2 regions of the Microbispora sp. CA-102843 genome follow, and region 2 is predicted to be linked to the other one. Evidence: riboswitches for the same ligand, from Rfam matches in the RefSeq annotation. Region 2 holds a riboswitch; the other holds the start of a gene.
What was found. A riboswitch is a leader RNA that binds a small molecule or an ion and turns the genes downstream of it on or off. The one in region 2 is predicted to bind glycine.
Positions count from the first base shown of each region.

Region 1: linked by a shared signal. The riboswitch ahead of gcvP (aminomethyl-transferring glycine dehydrogenase) and the one ahead of gcvT (glycine cleavage system aminomethyltransferase GcvT) in region 2 are both predicted to bind glycine.

Region 1 covers NZ_JBNJNF010000001.1:5,037,185-5,051,835, reverse strand. The annotation lists gene ACQEVJ_RS23515 (sensor histidine kinase) at 160-2,130, shown strand; gene ACQEVJ_RS23510 (response regulator) at 2,127-2,828, shown strand; glycine riboswitch at 2,851-2,944, shown strand; gene gcvP (aminomethyl-transferring glycine dehydrogenase) at 3,126-5,951, shown strand; gene ACQEVJ_RS23500 (hypothetical protein) at 6,043-6,585, shown strand; gene ACQEVJ_RS23495 (hypothetical protein) at 6,599-7,042, opposite strand; gene ACQEVJ_RS23490 (alpha/beta hydrolase family protein) at 7,100-7,702, shown strand; gene ACQEVJ_RS23485 (DUF5999 family protein) at 7,699-7,899, opposite strand; gene ACQEVJ_RS23480 (TetR/AcrR family transcriptional regulator C-terminal domain-containing protein) at 8,224-8,799, opposite strand; gene ACQEVJ_RS23475 (hypothetical protein) at 8,914-9,366, shown strand; gene ACQEVJ_RS23470 (hypothetical protein) at 9,502-9,900, shown strand; gene ACQEVJ_RS23465 (hypothetical protein) at 9,881-10,081, opposite strand; gene ACQEVJ_RS23460 (hypothetical protein) at 10,172-10,381, shown strand; gene ACQEVJ_RS23455 (RNA polymerase sigma factor) at 10,450-11,823, opposite strand; gene ACQEVJ_RS23450 (hypothetical protein) at 11,991-12,374, opposite strand; gene ACQEVJ_RS23445 (AMP-binding protein) at 12,414-13,547, opposite strand; gene menB (1,4-dihydroxy-2-naphthoyl-CoA synthase) at 13,657-14,487, shown strand; gene menD (2-succinyl-5-enolpyruvyl-6-hydroxy-3-cyclohexene-1-carboxylic-acid synthase) at 14,606-14,651, shown strand, end outside.
Region 2 covers NZ_JBNJNF010000001.1:7,480,034-7,494,684, reverse strand. The annotation lists gene bcp (thioredoxin-dependent thiol peroxidase) at 131-598, opposite strand; gene ACQEVJ_RS34655 (DUF3618 domain-containing protein) at 730-1,056, shown strand; gene ACQEVJ_RS34650 (amino acid deaminase/aldolase) at 1,152-2,327, opposite strand; gene ACQEVJ_RS34645 (DUF6286 domain-containing protein) at 2,529-3,260, shown strand; gene ACQEVJ_RS34640 (hypothetical protein) at 3,262-3,753, shown strand; gene ACQEVJ_RS34635 (hypothetical protein) at 3,682-5,160, opposite strand; gene ACQEVJ_RS34630 (L-serine ammonia-lyase) at 5,207-6,580, opposite strand; gene gcvH (glycine cleavage system protein GcvH) at 6,614-7,006, opposite strand; gene gcvT (glycine cleavage system aminomethyltransferase GcvT) at 7,003-8,094, opposite strand; glycine riboswitch at 8,137-8,232, opposite strand; glycine riboswitch at 8,233-8,330, opposite strand; gene ACQEVJ_RS34615 (AfsR/SARP family transcriptional regulator) at 8,678-9,550, opposite strand; gene ACQEVJ_RS34610 (DUF4240 domain-containing protein) at 9,798-10,604, shown strand; gene ACQEVJ_RS34605 (TIGR04500 family putative peptide maturation system protein) at 10,672-11,769, opposite strand; gene ACQEVJ_RS34600 (MvdC/MvdD family ATP grasp protein) at 11,819-12,805, opposite strand; gene ACQEVJ_RS34595 (hypothetical protein) at 13,081-13,236, opposite strand; gene ACQEVJ_RS34590 (hypothetical protein) at 13,247-13,399, opposite strand; gene ACQEVJ_RS34585 (peptidase domain-containing ABC transporter) at 13,536-14,651, opposite strand, start outside.

The DNA of each region.
Region 1 (14,651 bases), 2.4 Mb from region 2:
CCTGGAGAATCCGAGGGCTGTCCGATCGAGTCCGAGGGTGGGCGCGCGGCACTCCCGCCGTCGTGGGAGCGGACTCCCGATCCCGGTCCCGGAGCCGCCCGCCGATCTGGGAGCGCGCTCCTATGGCTGACGGGAGCGGCGGGACCCGATGATGAGCCCATGGCAGTCAGGCGGGCCGGCCCGGTCGCGGTGGGCACTTTCACGGCGGTCGTGGTCGCGGCGGCGTGGGTGTCGTGGTTCCTCGGCGGGCTCACCTTCGCCGACGCGGCCGACGACTCGTACCTGTTGACCAACAGCGCCCAGGCGCTGACCTTCACCGCGTTCGGCGCGCTCGTGCTGGCGTACCGGCCCGGGCACCGCATCGGGCTCCTGTTCGTGGCGTACGGCGCCTGCTACACGCTGAGCGTGGCCTGCCTCGGGCTGCTCTCCGGCGCGGTGGAGCTGCCGGAGGGGTGGGCGCGGGCGGTCGAGCTGTTCGGCGTCACCGTGTGGATCCCGGCGCCGACCGTCTGCCTTCCGCTGATCGTCCAGCTGTTCCCCGACGGCAGGCCGCTGTCGCGGCGCTGGCGGCCGCTGGTCGTCGCCACCCTCGCCGTCCTGCCGCTCACACCGGTCCTGACCCTGCCCCTGGCGGCGGGAGTGGCCGAGGGCGGGCCGGCCGCGGGCGCCCCGCTGCTGCCCGCCGTGGCAGGCGAGGCGGCCCGGCGTCTGGTGCCGGTGTTCGCCGCCGCCGACGCGCTGGTGCTGCTGGCCGCCCTCGTCGCGCTCGGCCTGCGCACCCGCCGGTCGCGTGGGGCGGCGCGGCTGCGGCTGATGTGGCTGTTGTGGGCAGTGGGCCTGTTCGCGGCGCTCAACCTCCAGCGGATGGTCACGACCGACGGGCCGGTGCTGTTCCTGCTGACCCTGCCGCTGATCCCGGCCGCAGCCACGGTGGCCATCCTGCGCCACCGGTTGTACGACATCGAGCTGATCGTCAACCGGTCGCTCGTGTACGCGGTGCTCACGCTCGGCGTCGTGGTGGCGTACCTGGGCATCGTCGCGGCGCTGTCCGCGCTGGCGCAGGACCGGCTGTCGGCCACCCCGCTGATCGCGACCGCGGTCATCGCGCTCGCCTTCGCACCCGCCCGCTCGGCCGTCCAGTCGGTGGTTGACCGGGTCCTGTACGGGCAGCGCCGCGACCCCGCGGCGGCGGCGGCCCGGGTCGGCCTGCGGCTCGGCACCGGCCTCGACGGGGTGCTGCGGGCCGTGTGCGAGGCGCTGCGGCTGCCCTACGCCGCGGTCAGCTCCGACGGGCGGCTGGTCGCCACGTACGGCCGGCCGCCGCAGCTGCGGCACACCGTGTCGCTGGAGGTGGCCGACGGGCCGCCCGCCGACCTGCTCGTCGGGCTGCGTGCCGGAGAGAGCCGGCTGTCCGGCGCCGACCGGCGCGCCCTGGGGTTGCTGGCCGCCCCCGTCGGCCTGGCCCTGCAGGCGGTGCGCCTGTCCGAGCAACTGGGCGAGTCCCGCAAGCGCATCGTCGCCGCACGGGAGGAGGAACGCCGGCGGCTGCGCCGCGACCTGCACGACGGCCTCGGCACGGTGCTCACCGCGGTGACCCTCAAGGCCGATGCCGCTCACAACCTGCGCGGCACCGACCCGGAGCGGAGCGGGCGGCTCCTGCTCGACCTGCGCGCCGACCTGACCACCGCGATCGGCGACATCCGCCGCCTCGTCTACGACCTGCGCCCGCCCGACCTCGACGAGTTCGGGCTCGTCGGCGCGCTGCGCCAGCGCGCCCAGCAGTCCTGGCGCCGCGAGCACGCCGGGTGCGTGGTCACCGTCGACGCCCCGGACGACCTGCCGCCGCTGGCCGCCGCGGTGGAGGTGGCGGCGTACCGCATCGCCACCGAGGCCGTCACCAACGCGCTGCGCCACGGCCCGGCCGCGGCGTGCCGGATCCGCCTGCGCGCCGACCACGCGCTGCACGTGGAAGTGAGCGACGACGGCGCCGGCGGCGTCGGCGCCTGGCCGCACGGCGTGGGCCTGCGCTCCATGCACGAGCGGGCGGCCGAACTGGGCGGTACGCTCACCGCGGGCCCCACCGACCGGGGAGGCCGCGTCCACGCCCGGCTACCACTGGAGCAGTCATGACCGCCGGGGAACCGATCAGGATCGTCGTCGTCGACGACCACCCGCTGATGCGGGAGGGGCTGCGCGCCCTGGTCGCGTCGCTGCCCGACATCGTGGTGGTGGGCGAGGCCGGCGACGGCGACGCCGCCCGCCGCGAGGTGCAGCTCACCCGCCCCGACGTGGTGGTCATGGACCTGCACATGCCGGACACCAACGGCGTGGAGGCCACCCGGGCCATCGTGCGCGCCGTGCCCGCCACCCGGGTGCTCGTGCTCACGATGTTCGAGGACGACGAGTCGGTGTTCGCCGCGATGCGTGCCGGCGCCTTCGGCTACCTGGTCAAGGGCGCGCAGCAGGAGGAGATCATCCGGGCGCTCCGGTCGGTCGCGGCCGGGCATGCCGTCTTCGGCCCGAGCGTGGCCCGCCGGATCATCGACTTCTTCGCGCAGGGCGCGTCCCTCGCGCCGGGCTCCGATCCTGTCCCCGAGCCCTTCCCCGAGCTCACGGTGCGCGAACGGGAGGTCCTCGACCTCATCGCGGCCGGCCGGTCCAACGCGGCGATCGCCCGGCACCTGTCCATCAGCGGAAAGACGGTCAGCAACCACATCACCGCCATCTTCGCCAAGCTGGCGGTCGCCGACCGGGCCGAGGCCATCGTCCGGGCCCGCCAGGCCGGCCTCGGTTTCGCGCAAGGCACGAGTCGGGCCGATAACGGATAGCCGGTAGAGTGGGTATGGCCGACGACCTCGTGCGGGAGAGACCCCTGGCCTTTTCAGGGGCGCCGAAGGAGCAAACCTCCCCGGAATCTCTCAGGCATCCGTACCGCACGGACGAGGCGACTCTGAAAAGCAGGCCCGTCGGCCAGGCGGCGCCTCACCGAAGGGGAAAGCCGGGCTCGACGGCCCGGTGAAGCTCTCAGGTCCGATGACAGAGGGGGAGACCGCTTCACGACCGGCCGCGCCATGCAGGCGCCGGGCGGTCGCCGCAGGTCTCAACCCGCTCAGGAGGCCCCTGTCATGACCGATCGGTCCACGCTTCGCGATCTTTCCGCTCCGCCCTTCGCCACCCGTCATATCGGCCCCTCCGAGGCCGGCCGCGCCCGGATGCTGGAGGCAGTCGGCTACGAGTCGGTGGCCGACCTGCTCGCCGTGGCCGTGCCCGAGGCGATCCGCACGCGCGGCCCGCTGAACCTGCCCGAGGCGGTGGGGGAGGCCGAGGCGCTGGCCGAACTGCGCGCCCTCGCCGGCCGCAACCGCGTGCTGACCCCGATGATCGGCCTCGGGTACTACGACACGATCACCCCGGGCGTCGTCCTCCGCAACGTGCTGGAGAACCCGGGCTGGTACACCGCGTACACGCCCTACCAGCCGGAGATCTCCCAGGGGCGGCTGGAGGCGCTGCTGAACTTCCAGACGGTCGTGTCGGACCTCACCGGCCTCGACGTCGCCGGCGCGTCCCTGCTCGACGAGGCGACGGCCGCGGCCGAGGCGATGACGCTGGCCCGCCGGGCGAGCAAGGTGAAGACCGACGTGTTCGTGGTGGACGCCGACGCGCTGCCGCAGACCAAGGCCGTGCTGGCGACCCGCGCCGAGCCGCTCGGCATCACGCTGGTGGAGTCCGACCTCGCCGGCGAGCTGCCCGAGTGCTTCGGGGTCCTCGTCCAGTACCCGGGCGCGAGCGGGCGGGCGGCGTCCTTCCGCGCCGTCGCCGAGCGGGCGCACGCCCAGGGGGCGCAGCTGGTGGCCGCGGCCGACCTGCTGTCGCTGACCCTGCTGGAGTCCCCGGGCGAGCAGGGCGCAGACATCGCCGTCGGCTCCTCCCAGCGCTTCGGTGTCCCGCTGGGCTACGGCGGCCCCCACGCGGCGTACATGGCCGTCCGAGAGGGCCTTCAGCGGCAGATGCCGGGCCGCCTCGTCGGGGTCTCGGTGGACGCCGACGGCCGTACGGCCTACCGGCTGGCCCTGCAGACCCGCGAGCAGCACATCCGGCGGGAGAAGGCCACCAGCAACATCTGCACCGCGCAGGTCCTGCTCGCCGTCATGGCCTCGATGTACGCCGTCTACCACGGCCCGGAAGGCCTCAGGAGGATCGCCCAGCGGGTGCACCGCCACGCGGTCGTCCTCGCCGCCGGGCTGCGCGAGGGCGGCGTCGAGATCGTCCACGACGAGTTCTTCGAGACCGTGCTCGCCCGCGTGCCCGGACGGGCCGCCGAGGTCGTGGCCGCCGCCGCCGAGCGGGGCGTGAACCTGCGCCTGGCCGACGACGACCACGTCGGCGTCGCCTGCGACGAGAAGACCACCACGGACCACCTGCGGGCGGTCTGGGCGGCGTTCGGCGCGTCCGGACTCGTGGTCGAGGACCTCGACCGGGTGACCTCCGACGCGCTCCCGGCCGGCCTGCAGCGGACCTCGGACTTCCTCACCCACCCGGTGTTCCACTCCCACCGGTCCGAGACGGCGATGCTGCGCTACCTGCGGCGGCTGCAGGACAAGGACATCGCGCTCGACCGCTCGATGATCCCGCTGGGCTCCTGCACGATGAAGCTCAACGCGACCACCGAGATGGAACCGATCACCTGGCCGGAGTTCGCCTCGATCCACCCGTTCGCGCCCGCTGAGCAGGCCGAGGGGTACGCCGAGCTGATCGCGACGCTGGAGGGCTGGCTGGCCGAGGTCACCGGCTACGACCGGGTGTCGATCCAGCCGAACGCGGGCTCCCAGGGCGAGTTCGCCGGCTTGCTGGCCATCAGGTCCTACCACCGCTCCAGGGGCGAGGGCGGCCGCGACGTGTGCCTCATCCCGTCCTCCGCCCACGGCACCAACGCCGCCAGCGCCGTCATGGCGGGCATGCGGGTGGTCGTGGTGGCCTGCGACGAGAACGGCAACGTCGACCTGGCGGATCTCACCGCCAAGATCGACAAGCACCGCGACGCGCTCGCCGCGATCATGGTGACGTACCCGTCCACCCACGGGGTGTACGAGGAGACGATCGTCGAGATCTGCGAGCGGGTGCACGAGGCCGGCGGGCAGGTCTACGTCGACGGCGCCAACCTCAACGCGCTGGTGGGCCTGGCCAAGCTGGGCGAGTTCGGCGCGGACGTCTCCCACCTGAACCTGCACAAGACCTTCTGCATCCCGCACGGCGGCGGCGGCCCCGGCGTCGGCCCGGTGGCGGTCAAGGCCCACCTCGCCGAGCACCTGCCGGCGCACGTGTCGGCGGCGCCGTACGGCTCGGCGGGCATCCTGCCGATCTCCTGGGCGTACGTCAGGATGATGGGCGCCGACGGGCTGCGGCAGGCCACCGAGCAGGCGATCCTGTCGGCCAACTACCTGGCTCGGCGGCTGGCGCCGCACTACCCGGTGCTGTACACCGGCCGGGACGGCCTGGTCGCCCACGAGTGCATCGTCGACCTGCGCCAGATCACCAAGGAGACCGGCGTCACGGTGGACGACGTGGCCAAGCGGCTGATCGACTACGGCTTCCACGCGCCCACGATGTCGTTCCCCGTCGCCGGGACGCTCATGATCGAGCCGACCGAGAGCGAGGACCTGGCCGAGCTCGACCGCTTCGCCGACGCGATGATCGCCATCAGGGGCGAGATCGCGAAGGTGGCGTCGGGCGAGTACGACAAGACCGACAACCCGCTGCGCAACGCCCCGCACACGGCCGAGTGCCTCACCGCCGACGAGTGGGCCCACCCGTACGCGCGGGCGGTGGCCGCCTACCCGGTGCCCGGCCTGCGGGACGACAAGTACTGGTCGCCGGTGCGCCGCATCGACCAGGCGTACGGCGACCGCAACCTCGTCTGCTCCTGCCCGCCGCTCGAGGCGTACGAGGACTGATCAGTTCAGTATGTCGGCCCCGCCCGGCGGCCGGTCTCGTTAAGATCGCGGTGATCGTTTCTCATCACCTGCGACCATGCGAGGCCCCTGTATGACGGCCATCGATTCCGGGCGGCGGTCCGACCGGCTCGACCACGCACGCCGGCTCGCCGAGGGCGGCGACCTCGACGGCGCGGCCGCGATCTTCGCGGAACTCGCCGCGGACGAGAACGCGCCGGACCGCGGCGAGGCCGGCGAGGGCCTGTCCGTCGTGGTCGAGCGGATGGCCGAGCGGCTGCTTGAGGACGGCGAGCCCGAGAGGGCCGCCGACGTCCTGCTGGAGGCGCTGTCGGTCAGCGCGGTGGCCGACCCGGCACGCCTGCGGGTGCTGCTCGGCATGGCGCACCTGGAGATGGCGTGCGCGCAGTTCGCCGGGGCGGTGGAGGACAGCCGCCAGGAGGGGGCCGACGCCGGAACGGGCGCGCTCGCGATCGAGCTGCTGGCCCGTACGCTGCCGCTGCGGGGCCGCGACGCCGACGCGGAGACCGTGTGGCGCTACGGCCTCGACCACCCCGACGAGGCGCTGGCCGAGCAGGTGCGGCTGCGCCTCGGGCGGGACGTGCGTCCCGCCATGGAGGAGGGCGTCGAGGCCTGAGCCGGGAAGTGGCTCAGCGCTGGACGCGGCGGCTGATGGCGTAGGCGAAGTTGACCGCGATGATCCCGCCCCAGGACAGGAGCAGGCCCGCCAGGCCGGCGTTCCCCACCGCGATCCCGGTCAACGGGATGCCCAGGGCCAGCGACCCCATGGCCACGCCTACGGCGCTGTCCTTCTGCTTGACCGGGGGCCCGGGCGGCTGGTGGCGCAGCTGGGCCGCCACCTCGTTGCGCACCCGCGCGGCGATCTCCACGTCGAGCTTGTCGAGGAACGAGTCGACCAGCGCGTCCTCGTACTCCGGGCCGAGGTCGCGGCGGGCCGCCATGACGGCGCGCAGGTCCTCGCGGGTCGAGGGGGCCGCCGTCGGCGGAGGGACGGGACGCCCGGTCGTGGGCGGCTGCTGCGATGCGATGTCCGGCACCATGACATTCTCGCCCCTTACACGGGGGACTGCCATCCTCCGATCGGAGGGTCGGGTCCTCCTGCTCCGGTCGGACCCGATACCGTCACCGGCATGGAGATCGACACTCCGCACGGCCGCGCCCTGGCCGAGGTGGACGAGGCGGCCGATCCGCGGCTGCTGCTGGTCCTGACCCACGGGTCCGGGGGAGGTGCGGACGCCCCCGACCTTCTCGCCGTACGAGACGCGGTGCTGGCCACAGGGGGGACCGTCGCCCGGGTGGTGCAGCCGTTCCGGCTGCGCGGCGCGCGAGCGCCGGGGTCGGCGGTAAAGCAGGACGAGGCGTGGCTGTCGATCGTCGCCGCGCTCCGCGAGCGCCACCCGGGCCTGCCGTTCGTCCAGGGCGGGCGGAGCAACGGCGCGCGGGTCGCCTGCCGCACCGCGCGCGCCGCCGGGGCCGATGCGGTGGTGGCGCTCGCGTTCCCGCTCCACCCGCCGGGCAAGCCGGAACGGTCACGTGCGGAAGAGCTGCGGCAGGCGGGGACCCCCGTGCTCGTGGTCAACGGGGATCGGGATCCGTTCGGCGTGCCGGACGAGAAGGACGCCGCATGTCTCGTGGTCCTCCCGGGGGAGGGGCACGAGTTCAAGAAGGACCCCGCCCGGGTGGGCGAGGTGGTGGCGCGGTGGCTGCTTCCGCCTCTGTCGGTGGAGGGCTAGGCCGCGCTGATGGCCATGTCGGTGGGGCGGTGCGGGGCGATGACGCCGCCGTCGGGCAGCAGCTCGCCGGTGTCCTCGAACAGCACGACGCCGTTGCAGAGAAGGCTCCAGCCCTGCTCCGGGTGGCAGGCTATCGTGCGGGCGGCTTCTCGGTCTTTCGCGTCCGCGGTGGGACAGGCCGGTTCATGAGGGCACATCGCCGGGGCTCCGTGTCTTTATCGTTCGCTCTTTTTTGTCTTCCTGGCGTCCGTGGGGTATGACGCACACCACACTGGACTACACCAGTTTGCGGCTCGGCGGCATCCGTACGACATAGTCCGTTCGGAGCATTTCCGCCGGTCGGGCAGGGAACCCGGCCGCACCCCGAGCAGGCTCACGCGCACTGATGTGACCTAGTACACAAGAATGCCCCATTGGAGGCAACGGTCCAGCCTCGACACGCCGACGGCCGGGTAACCGAGAGATCACAGATTCCGGCCACCAGGAGTGACCGATGCGGACGGCCCGGAAATCCCCAGGTCTCAGCCGCCGAGGCCGGCGATCAACGCGTCGAGGCCGTGCTCGAAGTCGCGCTCGCCCTCGGCGGTGCGCGCGTCGCGCACCTCGGCGTCCGGGTCGGCCCACCCCGACTGCTGGACCTCCACCGCCACGCTGCCGAACACGTAGGCCCGAAGCGCGCGGACCGCTCCCGCCGGGTCGCCCGCCCCCGCCTCGCGCAACTGCTCGGTCTGCTCCCCGATCGCGATGAGGGCCGACCCCTTCGGCGGCTTGGTCAGGGCCAGCGACAGCACGCCCGGGTGCTCGAGCAGCGCGGCACGGCTCGCGCGGGCCCAGGCGCGCGCCCTGTCCTGCCAGGTGGTGGCGGCGGCCGGATCGACCTCCACGGTCGTCACGTGCTCGGCGAGGGCGTCCATCAGCGCATCCTTGCCCCGCGGCAGGTGGTGGTAGATGGCCATGGCCTCCACCTGGAGGGCGTCGCCGAGGCGGCGCATGGTCAGCCGGCGCAGGCCCTGGCCGTCGGCGATGTGCAGGGCGGCGTCGATGATCCGCTCGCGGGACAGGGGGACGGGTGGTCGCTTGGCAGGCACGGCGATCATGCTGCCATATCGAGCCTTACTTCGTAAAGGGCGGCGCACCCTGCGGTACGGGCCCCTGCGCGGAGCGCGTACGCTACCGGTTGGGACGCGAGTTCGATACCGAAGGGGCTGACGATGGCGTTTTTCCGTCCGCGGGTGAGCCGGGAGGCGGAGGTCCGCTACCACGCGGATCTGGAGATCCGGAAGGACTTCGACCACGTGCTGGAGAAGGTCCGGGTGGCGCAGCGGCGGTTCCAGGAGGCGAAGGCGGCGGGCGTGCCGCTCCCCGAGCTCCGTGAGGCGGCCCTGGGCCTCGACTCCGCCCTGACAGAGGCGCTGCGCGCCGCGGAGGCGGGCCAGCGCGCCACCTTCGGCGTGAAGTCCTACGACAGCAGGATCGCCCGGCGCAAGGCGAAGGCCACCCCCAACGGTGCGCTGTGGACCGACGAGGTGAACCGCCTGCGCACGATGCGCGAGGCGCACCGCCTCAGCGGCATCCCCCGGGTGCCCCGCGCCTCCAAGACGGGCGACCCCGCCCGGCTGACCCCGCGCGACGTGCGCAAGGGCCTGGCCGCCGCGAATCACTAGGCACGAGCAGGCCCGCACAGGCCCGTCCGCCGGCCCGCCGGGGTTCTTCAGCCCCGGCGGGCCGGTCGTCGTTTCCGCCCCGGACGCCCGGACCTCCTCGGCGTCCCTGTCTGGTTCGTCCTCGGCTACGAAGAGGTGCTGCACGTCCTGCAGAACGCGGGCGACCGGTGGAGCAAGTGCGTGGCCAACTGGCGGGCGTACACCGAAGGCCGGGTTCCCGCCGACTGGCCGCCGTTGGCCCTCCTCGCGGCGGACAACACCGGGTTCCAGGACGGGGACAGGCACCGCATGGGCCGCGCGGCCTGGGACGCGGCGCTGCGGCCATACCAGGACCCCGCTCATCCGCAGGCCCAGGCGATGGAGCGCGCCATCCTGCGGTACTGCGACGATCTCATCGACGTCGTCACGGAGGGGTCGTCCTCCGGGCTCGCGGACCTGTTCGCCCAGTACGGGCGGCCGCTGCCGTTGATGGTCGCCAACCACCTCCTCGGCGTCACCCTCGAGCGCGGGGACGCTACGCCAGGGCGGACGTGAAGCTGGGGGGCTTCACGATCGCCGCGGGCGACCCCGTGCTGCTGTCCGTCGCGGCGGCGAACAACGATCCGCAGATCGCCTCCGCGCTCAGCGACGACACCGTGCGCAGCACCCGCACGCACCTGTCGTGGGGCGCGGGCCCGCATCGGTGCCCGAGCCGGCGGCTGGCCACCCAGCTCACCACCATCGCCGTGCGCCGGCTGCTGGAGCGCTTCTCCGCGTTGAGACTCGCCCTCTCGCCCGATCAGCTGCCCTGGCGTCCTCTCCCTTCATGCGCGCGCTGCGGTCCCTCCCCGTGCAGTACGAGGTCCGCCAGGGCTTCGCCCCGCCGCCTCGCCGGGAGTCAGGCGCGGACGGCGACTCCGCGAGCCGGCCGGAGGACGTTCCCGGCGACGGCGACAGGAGACCCTCCCGCCCCGCACTGTGGGTGTTCCTCCACCGGCTCCGCGGCGGCAGGCGGGACGACCACCAGGCCGGGTGAAAAGCAGTACGGCCCGCACCCCCTGAGGGCGCGGGCCGTACGGACGTCTGGTTCAGCTGGCCCAGGTCTCAGCTAGCCCAGTCGAGCAGCGGGCGGGTGTTGCTCGGGTGGCGCAGCTTGGACAGCGACTCCTTCTCCAGCTGGCGGATCCGCTCCCGGGTCAGGCCCAGGTGCTTGCCGATCTCGTCCAGCGTGTGCGGCTTGCCGTCGGCCAGGCCGAAGCGCAGGCTCATGATCTTGGCCTCGCGCGGCGACAGGTTGCTCAGCACGCCCTTGAGCTGCTCGGCCAGCAGCTGCCGGTCCACGACCTCGGACGCTTCGGGGGAGTCGACGTCCTCGATGAGGTCGCCGATGCGGGTCTCGCCGTCCTCGCCGATGGTCGAGTCGAGGCTGATCGGCTGCCGGCTGGTGCGCAGCAGCTCCTCGATCTGGTCCGGCGTCTTGTCCAGCTCGACGGCCAGCTCCTCCGGCGTGGGCTCCCGGCCGAGCCGCTGGTGCATGTCACGCTCGACGCGCGACAGCTTCGACAGCATCTCCAGCACGTGGACGGGCAGCCGGATCGTGCGGGCCGAGTCGGCGAAGCCGCGCTGGATGGCCTGCCGGATCCACCACATGGCGTAGGTCGAGAACTTGTAGCCCTTGGTGTAGTCGAACTTCTCGACGGCGCGGATCAGGCCGAGGTTGCCCTCCTGCACGACGTCGAGCAGGGCCATGCCGCGGTCGGTGTACTTCTTGGCCACCGAGACGACCAGGCGGAGGTTGGCCTCCAGCATGTGGTCCTTGGCTCGCCTGCCGTCCTCGATGACCCACTCCAGGTCCTCACGTACGTGCGGCGGCAGGTCCCCGCTCTCGAGCGCGGTCTCCAGCTTGTACTCGGCGTACAGACCGGCCTCGATGCGCTTGGCCAGCTCCACCTCCTGGGCGGCGGTGAGCAGGGTGCGGCGGCCGATGGACTTCAGGTAGGTGTGCACCGAGTCGCCCATGACCGAGGAGGTGTCGTCGAGGTCGAGCGTCTCGCCGTCCTCCGCCTCGGCCTCGTCGGCCTGGAGCTCCTCGTCGTACGGCTCCTCGTCGGCGGCCTTGCCCGCCTTCTTCGCGGCGCTCCTTGAGGCCGGCGTGTTCTTGGCCTGCGCCGCGGCCTGTGCGGCCCGGCGGGACTTCCTGGCCGGCGCCTTGGCGGCGGTCCGCGCCTCGGCGGCCGCCTCGGTCTGCGCGCCCGGCTCGTGCTCCGCGCCGTTGTCGGAGGCCAGGTTCACGCCCGCCTCGGTGAGCTCGCGCAGGATCGAGCGGCCCTCGACGGGGCTGACGCCGGCCTTCGCGAAGGCCTCGCGCAGCTCCGACAGGGAAAGGCGACCCTGTGCACGGCCTCGCTCCAGTAGCAGGTCGAGCGTCGTCGGGGTCGCCTCGCGATCGAGCGAGGCCGCCACGGCGGTCCGGGGCATGAGGACACCTCCTCCTTGCGGAGTTCATCAGTTCGAATGCTTGCGATCGGGGCGCGGCGTCCGGCGGCTCAGCGCACCAGTATCAATAACGCTCTCGCGCCTGGTTTGTTCCCTCACCCCGCGGGGGAGGCTGTCGAACTCGCCCGGCGGCCGGGTCGGCGGCCGGGTCAGTCGGGGATGATGCTGACGCTGACCTCGGGCACCGGCATGGGGTTCGCGCCCTGGATGCGCTCGGGCGTCCAGTAGTCGGCGACCCCGTTCGGGTCGTCCGTGAGCTCCTTCAACACCACGTCGGGGTCGACCTCGGGGGTGGACCGCGGCCCGGTGAGGTCGCCGTCGCCGGAATCGTCGGGGGAGACCTCGACCGATCCCCCGTGGCCGCCCGCCCCAGGGCCGAGCTTGGCGGCGGGAGCGTCGCCCACCTTCGCGACGTCGTCAAGGCGGCCGGCGAAGGCGGCGGCGGTGACCGACGCCCCGCCCACGATGACGACGCCGACGAGCACGGCGGAGGCCATCATCTTGTGGGCCGGCGTGAGGCGGATCGGTTGCATGCGGCGTCCCCTTCCCCCGCTCTCATAGACGCACGACGGTCATCCGCGGTTCCGGTTCTTGAGTTCGACCATATCGGGTTTGCCGTTCGGCAGGAGCGGGATCTGGGACACCAGCTCGACGGCGCGCGGCGCGGCATAGGCGGGCAGCCGCTCCTTGGAGAAGGCCCTCAGCTCGCCGAGAGTGACCTCGCCGGCATCCCGGGGGATCACGACGGCGACCACGATCTCGCCCCACTCGGGGTCGGGCCTGCCCACCACCACGACGTCGCGTACGGCCGGGTGGCCGGCCAGGACCTCGGCGACCGCGCCGGCCACGACCTTCCGGCCGCCGGTGTTGATCACGTCGTCGGCCCGGCCCAGCACGGTGAGCCGCCCGTCCTCGATCGAGCCCAGGTCGGAGGTGACGAACCAGCCGCCCTCGAAGGGCCGTTCCTCGCGCAGGCGGTAACCCGAGAACAGCACCGGGCCCGCGATCCGCACCCGCCCGTCGCCGCCGATCTTGACCTCGACGCCGTCGAGCGGCACGCCGTCGTACACGCACCCGCCGCTCGTCTCGCTCGAGCCGTACGTGGTGACGATCGTGGCCCCCGCCGCGTGGGCCTCGGCCAGCAGGCCCGAGGACGCGGCGGCCCCGCCGAGCAGGATCGTGCCGAAAGCCGCGACGTCGGCCCCCGCGTCCAGCATCCGCCGCAGCTGGGTGGGGACCAGCGAGACGTGGTCCGCCCCGCTCGCGGCGACCTCGGCGGGGGAGAACCGCGCGTGGACGATCGGCTCGGTGCCGCACAGCAGCGACCGGACGAGCACCTGCGCGCCCGAGATGTGCGACGGCGGCAGGCAGCACAGCCAGCGGTCGCCCTCGCGGGCGCCGAGCCTGGCCAGCGAGGCGCGGGCCGAGGCGAGCAGCGCCTCGGCCGTCAGCTCCACGCCCTTCGGGACGCCGGTGGAGCCGGAGGTCGCGATGATCAGCGCCGCGTCGGACGGCTCTCCGTCCGGCTCGCGCCGTACGCCGTCGGCGGTGACGACGTGGGTGGGGCGCAGCGCGGCGAGCGTCGCCTCCAGCGCGGGCCGCGGCAGGTCGGGCGACAGCGGCAGCACGGCGGGCCCGTCGCCGGTCAGGGCCTGCCGTACGGCCTCGGACAGGGCGGGCCCCGGAGGCAGGACGAGGGCGTGCACGGGTCGCTGTCTTGGGCGATGTCCTGGACGGCTGAGCACGGTCGTAAGGTTAGTCCCGGCGCGGTGGCCGGAGGCTCACCGCCTGGTTGGTGACGACGAAGGAGTGGGCGTGACGAGCGGGGTCGACTGGAAGCGGTCGGGCGAGTACGAGGACATCATCTACGAGACCGCGGAGGGGATCGCGAAGATCACGATCAACCGCCCCGAGCGGCACAACGCCTTCCGACCCACGACCTTGTTCGAGCTCCGCGAGGCCTTCAACCGCGCTCAGGAGGACACCGAGGTCGGTGTGATCATCTTCACCGGCGCCGGGGACAAGGCGTTCTGCTCCGGCGGCGACCAGAAGATCCGCGGCGACGACGGCTACGTGGACGACAAGACCCACGGCATCGGCCGGCTCAACGTCCTGGACCTGCAGGTGCAGATCCGCCGCTGCCCCAAGCCGGTCATCGCCATGGTGGCGGGCTACGCGATCGGCGGCGGCCACGTGCTGCACGTCTGCTGCGACCTGACGATCGCCGCCGACAACGCCAGGTTCGGCCAGACCGGCCCCAAGGTGGGCTCGTTCGACGGCGGGTACGGCTCCTGGCTGCTCGCCGAGACCGTGGGCCTCAAGCGAGCCCGCGAGATCTGGTACCTGTGCCGCCAGTACGACGCCGAGACCGCGCTCCAGTGGGGCCTGGTCAACGCGGTGGTGCCGCTGGAGCGCCTGGAGGAGGAGACCGTCCAGTGGGCCCGCGAGCTGCTGGAGAAGTCGCCCCTCGCGCTGCGCATGCTGAAGGGCGCGCTCAACGCGGTGACCGACGGCGCGGCCGGCATGCAGCAGTTCGCCGGCGACGCGACGCTGATCTACTACATGAGCGAGGAGGCCCAGGAGGGCCGCGACGCGTTCAAGGAGAAGCGCAAGCCGGACTTCTCGAAGTTCCCCCGCCGCCCGTAGAAGGTCGCGTGATGACGGCGGCCTCTCGGTTTTGCCGTACGCTTGCGGCTGCGGGAACGGGAGGAGACGGGCGGGTGGACAGGAACCGGGCCGGCCTGGGCGTTCTGGAGGCGCGGCGGTGAACCCGGCGACCGCCCTCTCGACCGTCCTGATCGACGAACTGG
Region 2 (14,651 bases):
ACACGTCAGCGATGCTCGCCGCCTTCGCTGCGGCCTCGGCCAGCAGCTCCGCGGTGTACTTGTACTTCGCCATGCCCCGGAATTTATCGGCCGGCGCCGACAATTCCGGGAGCGTGGCGAAAGGGGTATGTCAGGAAATCCCCAGCTCTTTCGTGAGCCGGGCGACGTGACCGGTGGCCTTCACGTTGTAGAGGGCCTTCTCGATTTTGCCGTCGGGGTCGATGACGAACGTGGAGCGGATGACGCCCATCACGGTCTTGCCGTAGTTCGTCTTCTCGCCGTACGCGCCGTAAGCCTTGTGCACGTCCAGACCGGTGTCGGACAGCAGCGGGAAGGTGAGCGCGTCGCGCTCGCGGAACTGCCGCAGCTTGGCGGGCTTGTCCTTGGACACGCCCAGCACCACGAAGCCCTGCTCGGTCAGCGAGCCGAGGTTGTCGCGGAAGTCACAGGCCTGCTTGGTGCACCCGGGAGTCATGGCCGCCGGGTAGAAGTACAGAATGACCCGCTTGCCGCGGAACGACTCCAGCGAGACCTCGTTGTCGTCGGCGTCGGTCAGGGTGAAGTCCGGCGCGGCGTCGCCGGGCTGGAGCTTGCTCATCACGTCCTCCGGAAAAGGTGACCCGCGGCGATCGGCGGGCAAGCGTCCAAACTACCGGCTCAGCCGCTGTGCGGGGCGACCGCCGGACCTGGCAGACTGATCGCACACGGATACCACAGGAGGGGGATCGCATGGCGGACACCGATCCCGATGCGCTGGAACGGAAGATCGAGCGCACGCGGGCGGAGCTCGCTCGCACGGTCGACGCCATCGCGGACCGGGTGAGCCCGAAGCGGGTCGCGGAGCGCGGCGTCGAGAAGGCGAAGGCCAACGCGCGCGACTTCGTCGCGTCCATGGAGGACATGGTCCTGGGGCCGCGCACGTACGCCCCGGCCGACGGCGAGGGCGAGCAGCCCGCGGAGTACCCGGCGCCCAACATCGCTCCGGTGCTGATCGGGATCGGCGTGGTCGTCGTCGTGGGGGCGGCCATCGTGCTGCTGCGCCGCCGCTCCCGCTGATCCGCCGCTGACCCGCCGCGGGACGACGCCGCCGTGACGCGATTCACGGCGGCGTCCACGTTTCCAAAGGGACGATCACAAGGCCGGGCCGGCGATCAGAGGAAGGTCCTGCCCTCGCCGCGGTAGGTCGGGACCTCCTCGGTCACCCGGTCGCCCTCGAGGAGGTGCAGACCGGCGAAGCGCTCGCACAGCTCCCCGGCCTTCGCGTGGCGGAACCAGACGCGGTCGCCGAGACGGAGGTCGGCCGCCGCCTCGCCCAGGAGGGGCGTCTGCACCTCACCCGCCCCCTCGTCCGGGTGATATCTGAGCCCCGCCGGCAGGTACGGCTGGGGCAGCCGCGTGGGCCCGGGGGCCCCGGAGGCGGGGTAGCCCCCGCCGAGCACGGTCACGACGTCCGCAGCCGGCTTGCGCACGACCGGCAGGGCGAACAGCGCCGCCGGACGGCCGGTGAAGCCCCGATAGAAGTCGAACAGCCGGGGATGGAAGAACCCCGAGCCCGCCGCGACCTCGGTGATCGCCCGCTCGGCGACGGTCTTCTCGATGCTTCCCGTGCCGCCGCCGTTGACGAACTCCAGGTCGGCGACCTGACGTACGGCCTGCACGATCCGGCCGCGCCGCACGACCAGCTCGCGGCGCGACCGCTCCTGCATCCAGCGCACCGCGCGGCCGTACGGTCCCGGAACGTCGTCTCCCACTCCGGCGATCTGGGCCTCGTACGCCATGAGTCCCGTCAGCCGCAGCCCGGGGCGCTTGGCGATGTACGCGGCGATCTCGGCGGCCTGCTCCGGCTCGCGGATCGGCGACCGCAGCGCGCCCGCCCGGAACACGCCGCCGAAGGCCACGAACGCCGCGTCGATGTCCAGGCACACCCGGATCCGGTGGGGGAGGCGCAGGCTCTCGATCAGGCCGAGATGCTCGGGCGAGTCCACCATGACGGTGATCTCGCGTGCCGCGACCTCGTCCGATCCCAGGGCGCGCAGCGCGGTCCTGTCGGTCGTGGGGTAGGCCACGAGCACGTCCCGCAGGCCGGTGGACACCAGCCACAGCGCCTCGGGCAGCGTGAAGGCCATGACGCCCGAGACGCCGTCCATGGCCAGGACCCGTTCTAGCACGGCCCGGCAGCGGATCGACTTGCTGGCCACCCGGATCGGCTTGCCCCTGGCCCGGCGCACCATGGCGGTCGCGTTCGACCGGAGCGCGTCCATGTCGAGGACGGCGAAGGGCGGCTCCAGGTGGGCCGTCGCCTGGTCGAGGCGCTGTCGGTCGTCCATGGGCGCAGCCTAGTACGGCAGCGCCGGGAAATACATGAGCGCTGTTCACGTTAACCGTGCCCGGGCAAAATCTCCGCCGTGCAGCCGCCATGATCGCGCAAGGCGGCGGGTGACCCGCCCGTCCCGCCGCCGCTCCGTGTACCCATGGTGAGGTGACTACCGAGCGGACCCGGCGCGGTGAGCGGGAAGGGTGAACGGCTGATGAGCGTCGTGCAGGGAATCCTGGCGGGTTCGTCGGCTAGGAGCGCCAAAGGCAGCGGCTCGGGCGCCAAGGGCGCCGGAAGCGGCAAAGGCGGCAAGGGCGCCAAGGGCGCAGGCAGTGGAGAAGGCGCCGACGGCGCCGGAAGCGACACGTACGGCATGGATGACACGAGCGGCAGGGACGCCGCGGCGGGCCGGCGGAGCGCGGTTCGCGTCCTCCGGCCGGGCCGGACTCCGGCCGCCGTCGTGGTCGCCGCCGTGATCGCCCTGCTCGGCTGGGCGATCACCGCTGTGGTCGTCGCCGTCATGCTCGGGGTGTCCCCGTCCTGGCGGCTGCCGCCCCGGCTGCTGAACCTCACGCCGGCCGACCCCGTCGTCCCGGTCGCCGCGGTCGGAATGATCGTCTGCGGGGCGGGACTGGTGGCCCTCGCGCTCGTCCCCGGCCGTCCCAGGCTCATGCCCCTGGAATGCCAGGACCCGCTGCTCGCGATGGGCCTGACCCGCGCCGGACTGCGCCGGACGCTCGCCGCCTCGGCCCGCGAGGTCGAGCACGTCCGGCGGGCTAACGTCCACATCCTGCGCAGGCGGATCGAGGTCGCCGTGGTGGCCGACGCGGACACGACCGGCGCCCTGCTGCGCGAGGTCGGCGCGGCGGTCGGGGACCGGCTGTCGGGCCTCGGCGTCCGGTCCCGCCAGGAGGTGGTCGTACGGCTGCGCAGGAGAGGGGGCTGACATGGGTCCGCGACGCGGGAACCGCCTCGGGCTCTGTTTGGTGGGCCTCACGCTGGTCGCGGGGGGTTTCGGCCTGCTGGCCGCCGCGCGCGGGCGGCCCGGCGCGGCCCTGATCGACGAGAGCGTGGCCGACGCGAGCGTGGTGGACGGGAAGCCGTGGGCGCTGCCCCTGCTGGCGGGGGTGGCCATGGTGCTCGCCCTGGTCGCGACCCGCTGGCTCTTCATGGCGCTCGGCTGGGGCCGGGTCGGCAGCCGTACCGGTGCCGGCATCGCCATGCTCGGCGTGGCGCTGAAGGGAATCGACGGGATCGGCCGCATCTCGGTCAGGCTCGTGCGTGACGGCAGGCTGCGGGTGTCGGTGTCGCTCCGGCAGCCGGCCGACCTGCGGCAGGTGATCAGGCGGCTGGACGAGTCGGCGATCTCACGCGTTCGCCGCGCGGTCGGCCGCGACGACGCGCTTGCGGTCGTCCGTCTGCACGTCCGCCGCCGCTGACCGCCCCTCCCGACGCCACGGCGCGGGGGTCGCCTTCGTGCCGAGGGCGAGCCCGGCGGCCAGGCAGGCGAGCGGCACGACGGGCACCACGTAGCGGTGGTCGAAGGCGGCGATCAGGGGCGGCAGCAGAAGCAGGACCGCCGCCACGGCCCAGGGCAGCAGCGCCGTCCATCGCCGCGCCACCAGCCCGGCGAGCCCGGCCAGAAGGACCGCCGCCAGCAGCGGCCCGCGCAGGAAGCCCTGCTCCTGGTAGGCGCGCAGCCACCCCGCGAACGGCTCGGCCACCTTCGTGTCCCCGGAGCTCCCCTGGTAGGCGGTGGTCAGCTCGGTCGCCGTACGGCCGCCGGAGGCCACCTTGGAGGTGAACGGCTTCACCGAGGCGGGGAACACGTACGCGCTCTGCGTGCCCGGGGCGGGGTAGACCTTCCGGTCCCATTCGAACGCCCACATGGCGTCGTGCAGACCGGTCGCCAGGAAGTCGAGGGGCTGGCTGCGGATCGCCAGCGAGGCGAACTCCCCGGCCAGCTGCTCCTTGTCCTTCTTCACCCGCTGGATGGGCGAGTCGGCGGCCCAGATGTAGGCGGGCGCGGCGAGCCGGGGCTCCGACGGGCACAACACCGCCAGTTCCTTCGGCGGCTTCATGACCGAGCAGTCCGCGAAGGTCATCGTGCGCGACCACAGCCACGTGCTGCTGCCGCCCATCCCGTACGACCCGTGGGCGTCGTGGAACCAGACGGCGTACCCGCCGAGCACGGCTGACGCGGCGGCGAGTCCGGCGAGCGCGGTCCTCCAGCGTCCGGCGAGCAGCACCGGCAGCAGCGCCAGCGCGATCAGGGGCAGCCCGAGGGTGCGGGTGACCGTGGCGCACCCGAGCAGCAGCAGCGCGGCGACGACGGACCACGCGCCGGGCCTGGGGCGCCACAGCAGGATCGTCACGGCGGCCACGACCAGTGCGGTGAACAGCAGGTCCGCCATGGCGAGGTGTTCGAGCTGGATCTGGTGGACGTCGAGCAGCACCGGCGCCGCCGCCAGCGCCGCTCCCCAGCCAGGCAGCCGTGTGCGGCGGCGCAGCACGGCGTACACGCAGACGGCCATGCCGAGACCGAGCAGGTGCTGGACGATCACGACGGCGGTGATGCTCCCCAGCGGGCTCAGCGCCGCCAGGAACAGCGAGTAGCCGGACGGCCGCGAGGGCAGCGGCCGCAGATCCAGGGCCGAGCTGAGGTAGGCGAAGGAGTCGGCCCAGAACCACAGCACGGGCCGGTAGCCGAGCACGGCGAGCGCGCGCAGCGCGACCCCGGCCGCCAGCACCACCAGGAACGCCCGATGCGGGCGCAGCGCCTCGCGCCACCTCACGTGACGGCCCTCCTCCTCGCCGGAAGGCACCACGATATTGGTGAGCCGCACATGCGTCACATTCGAGACGCCGCCGCGCTCGCCGGCGGCGCGAGGCTCAGCACTCGATGACGTTGACGGCGAGGCCGCCGCGTGAGGTCTCCTTGTACTTGTCGAGCATGTCCCTGCCGGTGTCGCGCATCGTCTTGATCGCTTTGTCCAGCGACACGAAGTGTCGGCCGTCGCCGCGCAGCGCGATGCGGGCGGCGGCGATCGCCTTGATCGAGGCGACGGCGTTGCGCTCAATGCAGGGGATCTGGACGAGACCGCCGATCGGGTCGCAGGTCAGGCCCAGGTTGTGCTCGATGCCGATCTCAGCGGCGTTCTCGACCTGCTCCGGCGTCCCGCCGAGCGCCTCGGTGAGGCCCGCCGCCGCCATCGAGCAGGCCGAGCCGACCTCGCCCTGGCAGCCCACCTCCGCGCCGGAGATGGAGGCGTTCTCCTTGAACAGCACGCCGATCGCGCCCGCGGTGAGCAGGAAGCGGACGACGCCGTCCTCGTCGGCGCCCGGAAGGAAACGCATGTAGTAGGACAGAACGGCCGGGACGATGCCGGCGGCGCCGTTGGTCGGCGCGGTGACGATCCGGCCGCCCGCGGCGTTCTCCTCGTTGACGGCCAGCGCGAACAGCGTGACCCAGTCCATCGCCCGCAGCGGGTCGGTCCCGTCGGCCTCGCCCTGCAGCCGCCGGTACAGCTGGTGGGCCCGGCGGCGCACCTTGAGGCCGCCCGGCAGGACGCCTTCGCGGCTGGTGCCGCGCCGTACGCACTCGGCCATGACGGCCCACAGGTGCAGCAGGCGGGCCCGGATCTCCTCCTCCGTACGGCCGAAGGCCTTCTCGTTCTCCATCATCAGGCCGGAGATCGACAGGCCGGTCTCGGCGCAGTGCGCGAGCAGCTCGTGCGCGGTCGTGAAGGCGTACGGCAGCGCCGTGTCGTCGGGCTTGATCCGGTCGGCGCCGGTGGCGTTCTCGTCCACCACGAAGCCGCCGCCGACCGAGTAGTACACCTTCTCGCGCAGCACGGCGTCGTCGGCGTACGCCGTGAACCGCATGCCGTTCGGGTGGTGGGGGAGCGACAGCTTGCGCTCGAAGACGAGGTCCTCGCCGACCACGAACGGGATCTCGTGCACGCCGTACAACGAGACCGTGCCGCTCGCCCGCATCGCCGCCAGCCGTTCGTCGACGGTGTCGACGTCGACCAGCTCGGGCTTGTCGCCGGACAGGCCGAGCAGGACCGCCTTGTCGCTGCCGTGGCCCTTGCCGGTCAGCCCGAGCGAGCCGTAGAGGATGGCCTCGACCCGGGTGACCTTCTCCAGCAGCCCGTCCTGGTGCAGCCCGCGGGCGAACTTGTGCGCCGCCGCCATCGGGCCGCCCGTGTGGGAGCTGGACGGCCCGATGCCCACCTTGAACAGGTCGAAGACGCTGATCGCCATTGACCGTCGCCTTTCACGCGTCTCCGGTGGCCGTCAGGACTCGCCGGAGGTCAGCGCGGTGTACTCCGCGGCCGACAGCAGGTCCTCCGGCTCCTCCTCCACGCGCACGCGGAACAGCCAGCCCTCGCCGTACGGGTCGGAGTTGACCAGCGAGGGGTTGTCCGCGACGGCCGAGTTGATCTCGACGATCTCGCCGCCGACCGGGGCGAAGATGTCGCTCACGGACTTGGTGGACTCCACCTCGCCGACCGCGTCGCCGGCCGCGACCGTGGCGCCGACCTCCTGGTGCACCTCCACGTAAACCACGTCGCCGAGCTGCTCGGCCGCGTACGCCGTGACGCCCACCGTCACGGTGAGGCCGTCCTCGATCCCGGCCACCCACTCGTGTTCCTTGGTGTAGCTCAGGTCGTCCGGAATGGTGCTCACTTGCTCCTCCTGTAGAAAGGCAGATCGACGACGTCGACCGGTTCTTGGCTGCCCCGGATGTCCACGGCCAGGCCACCCTTCTCCAGGGCGTCCTCGTCGACGTACGCCATGGCGATCGGGCGGCCGAGGGACTGCGACGGGGCGCCGCTGGTCACCTCGCCGACGACGGCGCCGTCCCGGGTGACCGGGTAGCCGTGCCGGGGCACCCGGCGGCCGCGCGCCACCAGCCCGACCAGGCGCCGCCTGGTGCCGTTCTCCGCTGCCCGCTCGAGGGCGGCCTTACCCACGAAGTCACCGGGCTTGTCGAAGCGGACGACCCGGCCGAGCCCGGCGTCGAACGGTGTGATCGCCGCGCTCAGCTCGTTGCCGTACAACGGCATGCCGGCTTCCAGGCGCAGCGTGTCGCGGGCCGACAGCCCGGCGGGGACGAGCCCGGCGTCCCTGCCCGCCTCGGTGAGGGCGTCCCACAGCGGCACGGCGTGCTCGTTCAGCACGAACAGCTCGAAGCCGTCCTCGCCGGTGTATCCGGTGCGTGCGATCAGGACGGGCGTGCCCGCGACGACGCCGGGGAGGATGGCGTAGTACTTCAGATCGTCGAGGTCGGCGTCGGTCAGCGCGGTCAGGATCTCGGCGCTGCGCGGGCCCTGCACCGCGACCAGCGCGTACTCGTCCGACCGGTCGGTCACCCGCGCGTCGTATCCCCGGACCCGGTCGGCGAGCTCACGGGCGACGAGGGCGTAGTTGGAGGCGTTGGCGACGACCATGTACTGGTCCTCGTCCAGGCGGTAGACGATGAGGTCGTCGAGGATGCCGCCGGTCTCGTTCACGATCATCGTGTAGCGGGCGCGGCGGGGCGCGAGGACGCTGAGGTGCCCCACGAGAGCGCGGTCGAGCGCCTCGCCCGCCTGTGCGCCGACGACGAAGATCTCCCCCATGTGGGACAGGTCGAACAGCCCCGCGGCCGTGCGCACCGCGTTGTGCTCGGCCGACTCACTGCCGTAGCGCAGGGGCATCTGCCAGCCCGCGAAGTCGGTCAGGGTCGCGCCAAGGCGTTCGTGGACCCCGCGGAGCGGGGTGGATCGGGACATGCGCACCTCGGAAGGACGGATGCTGCGTTTGACTATCGGGCATCCTCCCCCTCTGTCATCGGCGCCTGAGAGCTTCGTCCGATCTTTGCCGGACTTTCACCTTCGGCGAGGCCTTCCGGCCTTCTTTCCAGAGGTCACCTGGCCCGCACGGTCCTTTGCCTTGAGAGGTTCGCGGGGAGGGCTTGCTCCTTCAGGGGCCCTGACCGGATGCCAGGACGCTCTCCCGCACGGGATCACCGGTGTCCTGCAAGCCTAGTGGTTCGCCGCCATCCCCGTAACCGGCTGGATCGCCCCGATTCCCCCGATCGGGGTATCCGTCCCCAGGCCGGCGGGCATCTCGTCCTTCGACTCGAAGCTGCGGGGTGGAGAGCCCCTTCATGCACCTACGGCGGGATGGCCAAGCTCGCGGCGAATGGCGCGGACCTCGGCCAAGTCGTCCGGATCCTTGCCGAGTCTTTCCGCGTCCGCGCGGGCCTGCTCCGGCCAGCGGAGGCGGTCGGCGAGCCTGATGGCTTCCCGCACCACATCCGTGGCCGATCTTCCATCGGCCGTGAGCCGAGCCAGGATCTGCTCGGTCGCCGGATCACAATGCGTGATCGGATTCGCGCGGCGGCCGATGCCCCGCACGGAGACGCATCAGGGCGGACGAAGGGTCGTCGCCGGTGAGGATCCGCTGGTGGAGGGCCTGGGTGTCGGGGGACGGCTCGGTGCCGAGGCGGTCGACCAGGGTGCGGCGCAGTCGCTGGTAGGACGCCGAGGCGTCGTGGGTGCGGCCCGACCGGTGCAGCGCCAGCATGAGCTGCCGATGCGGCCGTTCACGCAGCGGATGGCGCCTCGCCCACTGGGCGAGGCCGCCGACGATCTCGTGGTGGTGCCCGAGCGCCAGTCGTACGTCGAAGAGGTCCTCGGTCACCGCACGCCGGTCCTCGTCGAGCCGTTCGGCCCACCCGGAGAGCTCGTCCACGTGCGTCATGCCGAGCAGGGCGTCGCCCCGCCACAGGCTCAGCGCGTTCTCGAACATCCTCGCCGCATTGTGGTAATCGCCATTGTCGCGAGCGATTCTGCCATGTGCCGCGAAATGGTTGAATACTGCAGCATCCACGGATCCGGGCGGGACGGAAAGAAGGTACCCGCCCTCCACGGTGTGCAGCGGAGAAAGGTCGGGGTCGCGCGGCGAGAGCCGCCGCCGCATCTGTGCGATGTAGGTGGTAAGATTCCGCGGCGCCGATTTAGTGGGACAGTGATTCCACAACAGATCGATGAGTCTGTCCCGGTGAACCGCGATATTCGGATTGAGCAGGAACAGTGCCAGTAGCTGCCGGTGCCTCGGGGCGAGCCCGGCGATGACGTCCCCCGAGGGTTTCATGGCCAGGAACGGTCCGAGCACGGCGTATAACACGGTTCCCCTCGCACGAAAGCAGCGTGAACGCGCCGACGACGCGGCTTTGATCGCCATTTGACCATATCTCTCTCCGACGGCTTGCGTCAAAAATATGTCGTTTCTATGTCCGTCGCTACGGAGCACATAAACGCCGCCCTGGGAGCCGCAATGCCGGCCCGGCGCGCTCCGATACGCCGATAAGCCAAATGAAATCGGTTACAGATCAAGCTCGCGCCGACTGTCCATGCCGGCGATGTGAGAGTGTGACGCCGATTACGCGATGATCGGCGCGGGGCGGCGCCGGCCCGGGGAGGTACGGCTTATGACGGACGAGGATTTCTGGGAGCTGATCGGCACGCTCGACGGGGTGGTCGACGAAGACGGCGCCGATCTGCTGGGCGAACGCCTGTCGTCGCTGGGCGCGGAGGAGGTGGAGGCCTTCTGCGCGCGTCTCGCCGGAAAGGTGCGTGCGCTCACCGGACTCCCTCTTGAGGGGCGTCCGGTTCCCGACGTCAGCGACGAGGGCCGGCCGCCGATCCCACTCGTCGGGGACGCGTACGAGAACCTGCTGTACGCGGTGGTCGCCGCCGGGCGGGAGCGGTACGAGGCCGTGCTCGCCGATCCGGCGGTGGCCGAGGGCGAGGAGTGGGACGCGGGGGAGACCGAACTGCTCGTCGATGTCGTCGCGACCGTGCTGTGGGGTGTCGCGGGCCTGGACTGGTACGAGGAGTTCGACCCTCTGCTGTCCGGACTGCCGGCGGACGGACGGTGGTACGACACACGCCGGGGCTCGGCCTGGAAGAGCGCGCCGCGACAGTACGAGAACGCGGCCCACGCGCTGGACCGGGCCCTGAACGACTCCGCCGAATGGCGCGCCTGGTGGAGCCAGACTGGGCTGCGCAAAATCAAGGTCGGCGTCGCCGTCAACGCCGACAGGGGCCTCGAGAACGTCGAGCGCGGCAGGACGATCGCCAGGGCCGAGTTCAGGATGGGCCGCTCCTACTTCGGCGATAGCGACGCCGCGGGACTGAGAGCGCTCGCGGTGGAGGAGGGCACGCGCATCATGGGCGCGATCGCCCGGGCGCTGGACATGACGCCGCCTCCACCGCTTCCGTCCTCTTCCCGCTGAGCTGTTCCCGCTGACCTGTTCCCGCTGAGCTGTTCCCGCTGACCTGGGGGGGGCGGGGGTCCGGCGCTCACCGGGCCGCGGCGGCGTCGCCTCCGGTCGCGGGGGCCCGCATGGCCTGGTTGACGGCGTCGGTGCGCCGGGCGTCGCCCCACACCCACTCCACGTGGGCCTCGCGCCGCCGATCGGCCAGCCATTCCTCGAAAAGCCGCTGTTCGATCCCTCGCCGGGTGGCGTCGTCGAGAACGGCGGGCCTGACCTCCACCACGTGGGTGACCACGGGGTCGGGTCCGTACGGGCCGAGGACGTCACCGGGTGCGGCGTTCGCCGCCCGCGGGCCGAGTTCGGCGCGGAACAGCCGGCGCAGGCGGGCGTCCGCGCCGTGGTCGAGCGTCTCGGCGGCGGCCGAGGCGAGGGGATCGGCCCCGCCGTCCCGCAGCCGGGCGGCGGCGGCCTGGGCGGCCTCCAGCCGGGGATAGCGGAGGGACAGCACGCACAGCCGCTCATAGGAGCCGGGGCCGGCGCTGAAAAGGCCGCCGGCGCGGTCGCCGACGACGCGCCGGCGCAGCCGGGCGATCCCGGCCTCCTGGGCCACGATGTGCTCCAGGCCGGCGTGGTCGAGGCCGTGTTCGGCCATCCACGCCCGGGTGGCCTCGACCGTGAGCAGCCCCCGGGCCCGCCGGAAGGCGTCGAGAGCGTCCTGCAACTCGGCGGCGGACAGGTCCACGGGGTCGTCGGCCAGCTCCTGCGCGACCAGGGCGGCGTCGACCAGCCGGCTCGCCTGAGAGGCGTCGCTCCACAGCTCGTCCAGCACCGCCATGGCCTGCTCCATCGCGACTTCCATGCCGTTGACCCGGACGACGACCTGCTCGCCGGAGTTGCGGCTGCCCCGCAGCGGCCAGGGCAGCGCGCGGTCGGGGGCGAAGGCGACCGAGACCGTGCCGTCTCCCACCGGGATCAGCATGTCGTAGTGACAGCCGCCGCCGGGATGGTCGCGCTGCCACACCAGGCGCATCGGCGTGCCCTCGTGCTCCGCCCGCAGGTCGCCCAGCAGGAGCCTGGCCTCGGCGGGTTCCAGGTCGCTGATCCGGCGGAGGTACGCCAGGACGCCGGCCAGCAGGCCGGCAGGGGGAAGGACAACACGGTGAACACCACTGTGCGGCGGCATGTCGGGCTCCTCTGAGCGAAATCTGTCGGGCTCGTTCGCGGCGGGGACGTCAGGCCGGTTCGAGCAGGAGGTCGCAGAGGGCCTCGCTGATCGGCAGACCGGTCATGTTCTCGACCCACAGCCACTGCGCGTTGGGGTTGACCTCCAGGAAGACATGACGGTCGTCCGGCGTGACGATCAGGTCGACGGCGCCGTACAGCAGGCCGAGGCGGTCCATCAGCGCCAGGCACCGGTCGGCGATCTCCTCCTGGAGGCGGTGCGGCCGGTGCGGGGTGGTCCGGGTGTCGTAGTACCGCCAGTCGAGGCTCGATCGGTTGGACGCCTGCGAGTGGATCTCGGCGGCGAAGATCTGCCGCCCGACGATGGTGACGCGCAGCTCGAAGCGCTTCGGCACCATCTCCTGCACGATCACCGGGCAGAACCGCAGGCCGTCGGCGTACGCGAGGTCGCGGGGCGACACCGGCTCGGTGAGGCGGGTCGCGGTGAGGCCGCCCGCGACGCCCTCGACGAGCGGGACGTGGAAGGCCTTCGTGATGATCCGGCCGTCGTGCCGGTCGTGGAAGTCGAGGAACGACTCGGCGTCCGTGCTGATCAGCGTCTCCGGGATCGCGAATCCGAGCTCCGCCGCCAGGGCGAGCTGGGAGGCCTTCTGGCCGGACCGGCGGAAGACCGACTCGCGGGCGGGCACCTGACGGCACGGCAGGTGCTCCCACAGGTCGCTGAGCAGGCTCTTGCACTCCTGCACGGTGTGCGCGGCGACCGCCGGATCGACGATCTCGGCGTGCGCGCGAGGGGGAGTCGGCCGGCGCCACCACACGGCGGACACCGTGTCGAGGTCGATCGTCTCCTTGTCGCCGCGCAGGATGCGGCGGGTGCCGAGGCCGGCGCCGTAGCCGAGGTCCACCTTCGCCGAGACGGGGAAGTCGCCGGGGTCGAAGACGCTGACGCGCGCGCCGCGCCGGGCGAGCAGACCGCAGACCCGCTCGGCGTGCGGGTCGTCCTCGCTGGTGAGGACGAGAACGTGAGGAGGGCGCAACGGAGGGCCTTTCGACGTGACCAAAGAGACCTGAGCGGGTCGTGCGCGATCACCCGCGCCGTGCCCCGCGACCCCTCACGGCGGCGTTTGCCGCGTCGTGCCGGAGCGGCTTCGGACGGGACGCAGAAGCGGCGGCTTCCAGGAGGGGACTGAATCGGCTCGGCCTGAATCGACGGGGCATGGCGGGTGGGAGCGCCACCGGAGCGGCGCTCCCACCCTGTGCGTCACAGCGTGATCAACCCGGTGTGGTCACCCTGTGGTGTCATGGGCAAGCGTCAGAGGGAAATGTCGTCGTACTTGCACATGTTGTCGGCGTAGCAGCCGCTCCTGTCGAACTCCGGGGCCTGGCCGCCGGTCACGCCGCGCAGGCGCTCCTCGTCCAGTTCCTCGCCCACAGCCTCGATGGCGGCGATGACGGTGCGAACCTTCATGATTGCTCCCTCAGCACAGGTAGTCGTCGTAGCCGGCGCCGGACCTCGTCCGGGCGGCCATGGGGTCGCTCATCCCGCCGGTGACGCCCTCCAGCCGGCTCTCGTCCAGCTCGGCGCCCACCTCGGAAAGGTCCCGCAGCTCGGTCTTGGGCTGTCCGCTCATGGCCTTCTCCTTTCGGTCGAGTCGGGAGCCGGAAGCGGCTCCCCCGTGTCCCAGACCCTGTCTTGATCGCCTTGGAACCGGATTGCGTGACGGAGGTAAGCGACTTGTGACCTGCTTTACCCGCAGTTCATGAAGGTCAGGTGCCGAGCCGCTGCGCGGCGACGAGGCGTGCGTAGTGCCCGTCCCGGCTGAGCAGCTCGTCCCGGCCGCCCGCCTCCACGATCCGGCCCCGGTCCAGCACGAGGATGAGGTCGGCGTCCCGCACGGTGCTCAGCCGGTGGGCGATGACGACGCGGGTGCCCACGAAGCCGCGCAGGCTCTCCTCGATCGCGGCCTCGGTCGCGGTGTCGAGGTGGCTCGTGGCCTCGTCCAGCAGCAGCATCCTCGGCTCCGACAGCAGGGCGCGGGCGAGCGCGAGCCGCTGGCGCTGCCCGCCCGACAGCCCGCCGCCGTCGGTGAGCAGCGTGTGGTAGCCCATCGGCATGGCCGCGATCTCCTCGTGCACGCGGGCCGCCCGGGCCGCCCGCTCCACCTGCTCCCGGGTGGCCGTGGGGACGTTGAGCGCGATGTTGTCGAAGATCGTCCCGTTGAAGAGGACGGGCTCCTGCGGCACCACGCCGAACTGCCGGCGCAGGGCGCCGGGATCGAAGGCGGCGGCGGGCACGCCGTCGTAGCGGATCTCGCCTTCTGCGGGCGCGAGCAGCCCGAGGATCAGCCGGGCCAGGGTGGTCTTGCCGGATCCGGAGGCGCCGACCAGCGCGACCTTCTGCCCGGGATGGATGGCGACGGTGACGTCCCGCAGGATCCACGGGCTGTCGGGGCCGTAGCGGAAGCAGACGCCGTCCAGCTCGATCCGCCCCGTGAGCGTACGGGTGACCGGGGCGGCGGGAACGGGCTCCGGCTCGGCGTGCCACACGTCGGCCAGGCGCTCCACGTGCGGCCGGACCGACTGCACGGCCTGCAGACCGGTGACCAGCGAGCTCAGCGGGGCCAGCGCGGCGCCGGCCAGGGCCTGCAACGCGAGCATCCCGCCGAGCGTCAGCTCTCCGTCCGCCACCTGGCGGGCGCCCACCCATACGAGGGCGAGCGGGGCGGCGAACTGCAGGGTCCCGAGCAGGGCGTCCTGGAGGGAATGCGCCCGGCCGCTTCCTCCCGACCGCTCGGCGACGGCGGCGATGGCCGTCGCCCATCTGCCCGCGATCCGCGGCTCGGAGCCGGAGGCCTTGACCGTCTCGATGCCGCGCAGGCCCTC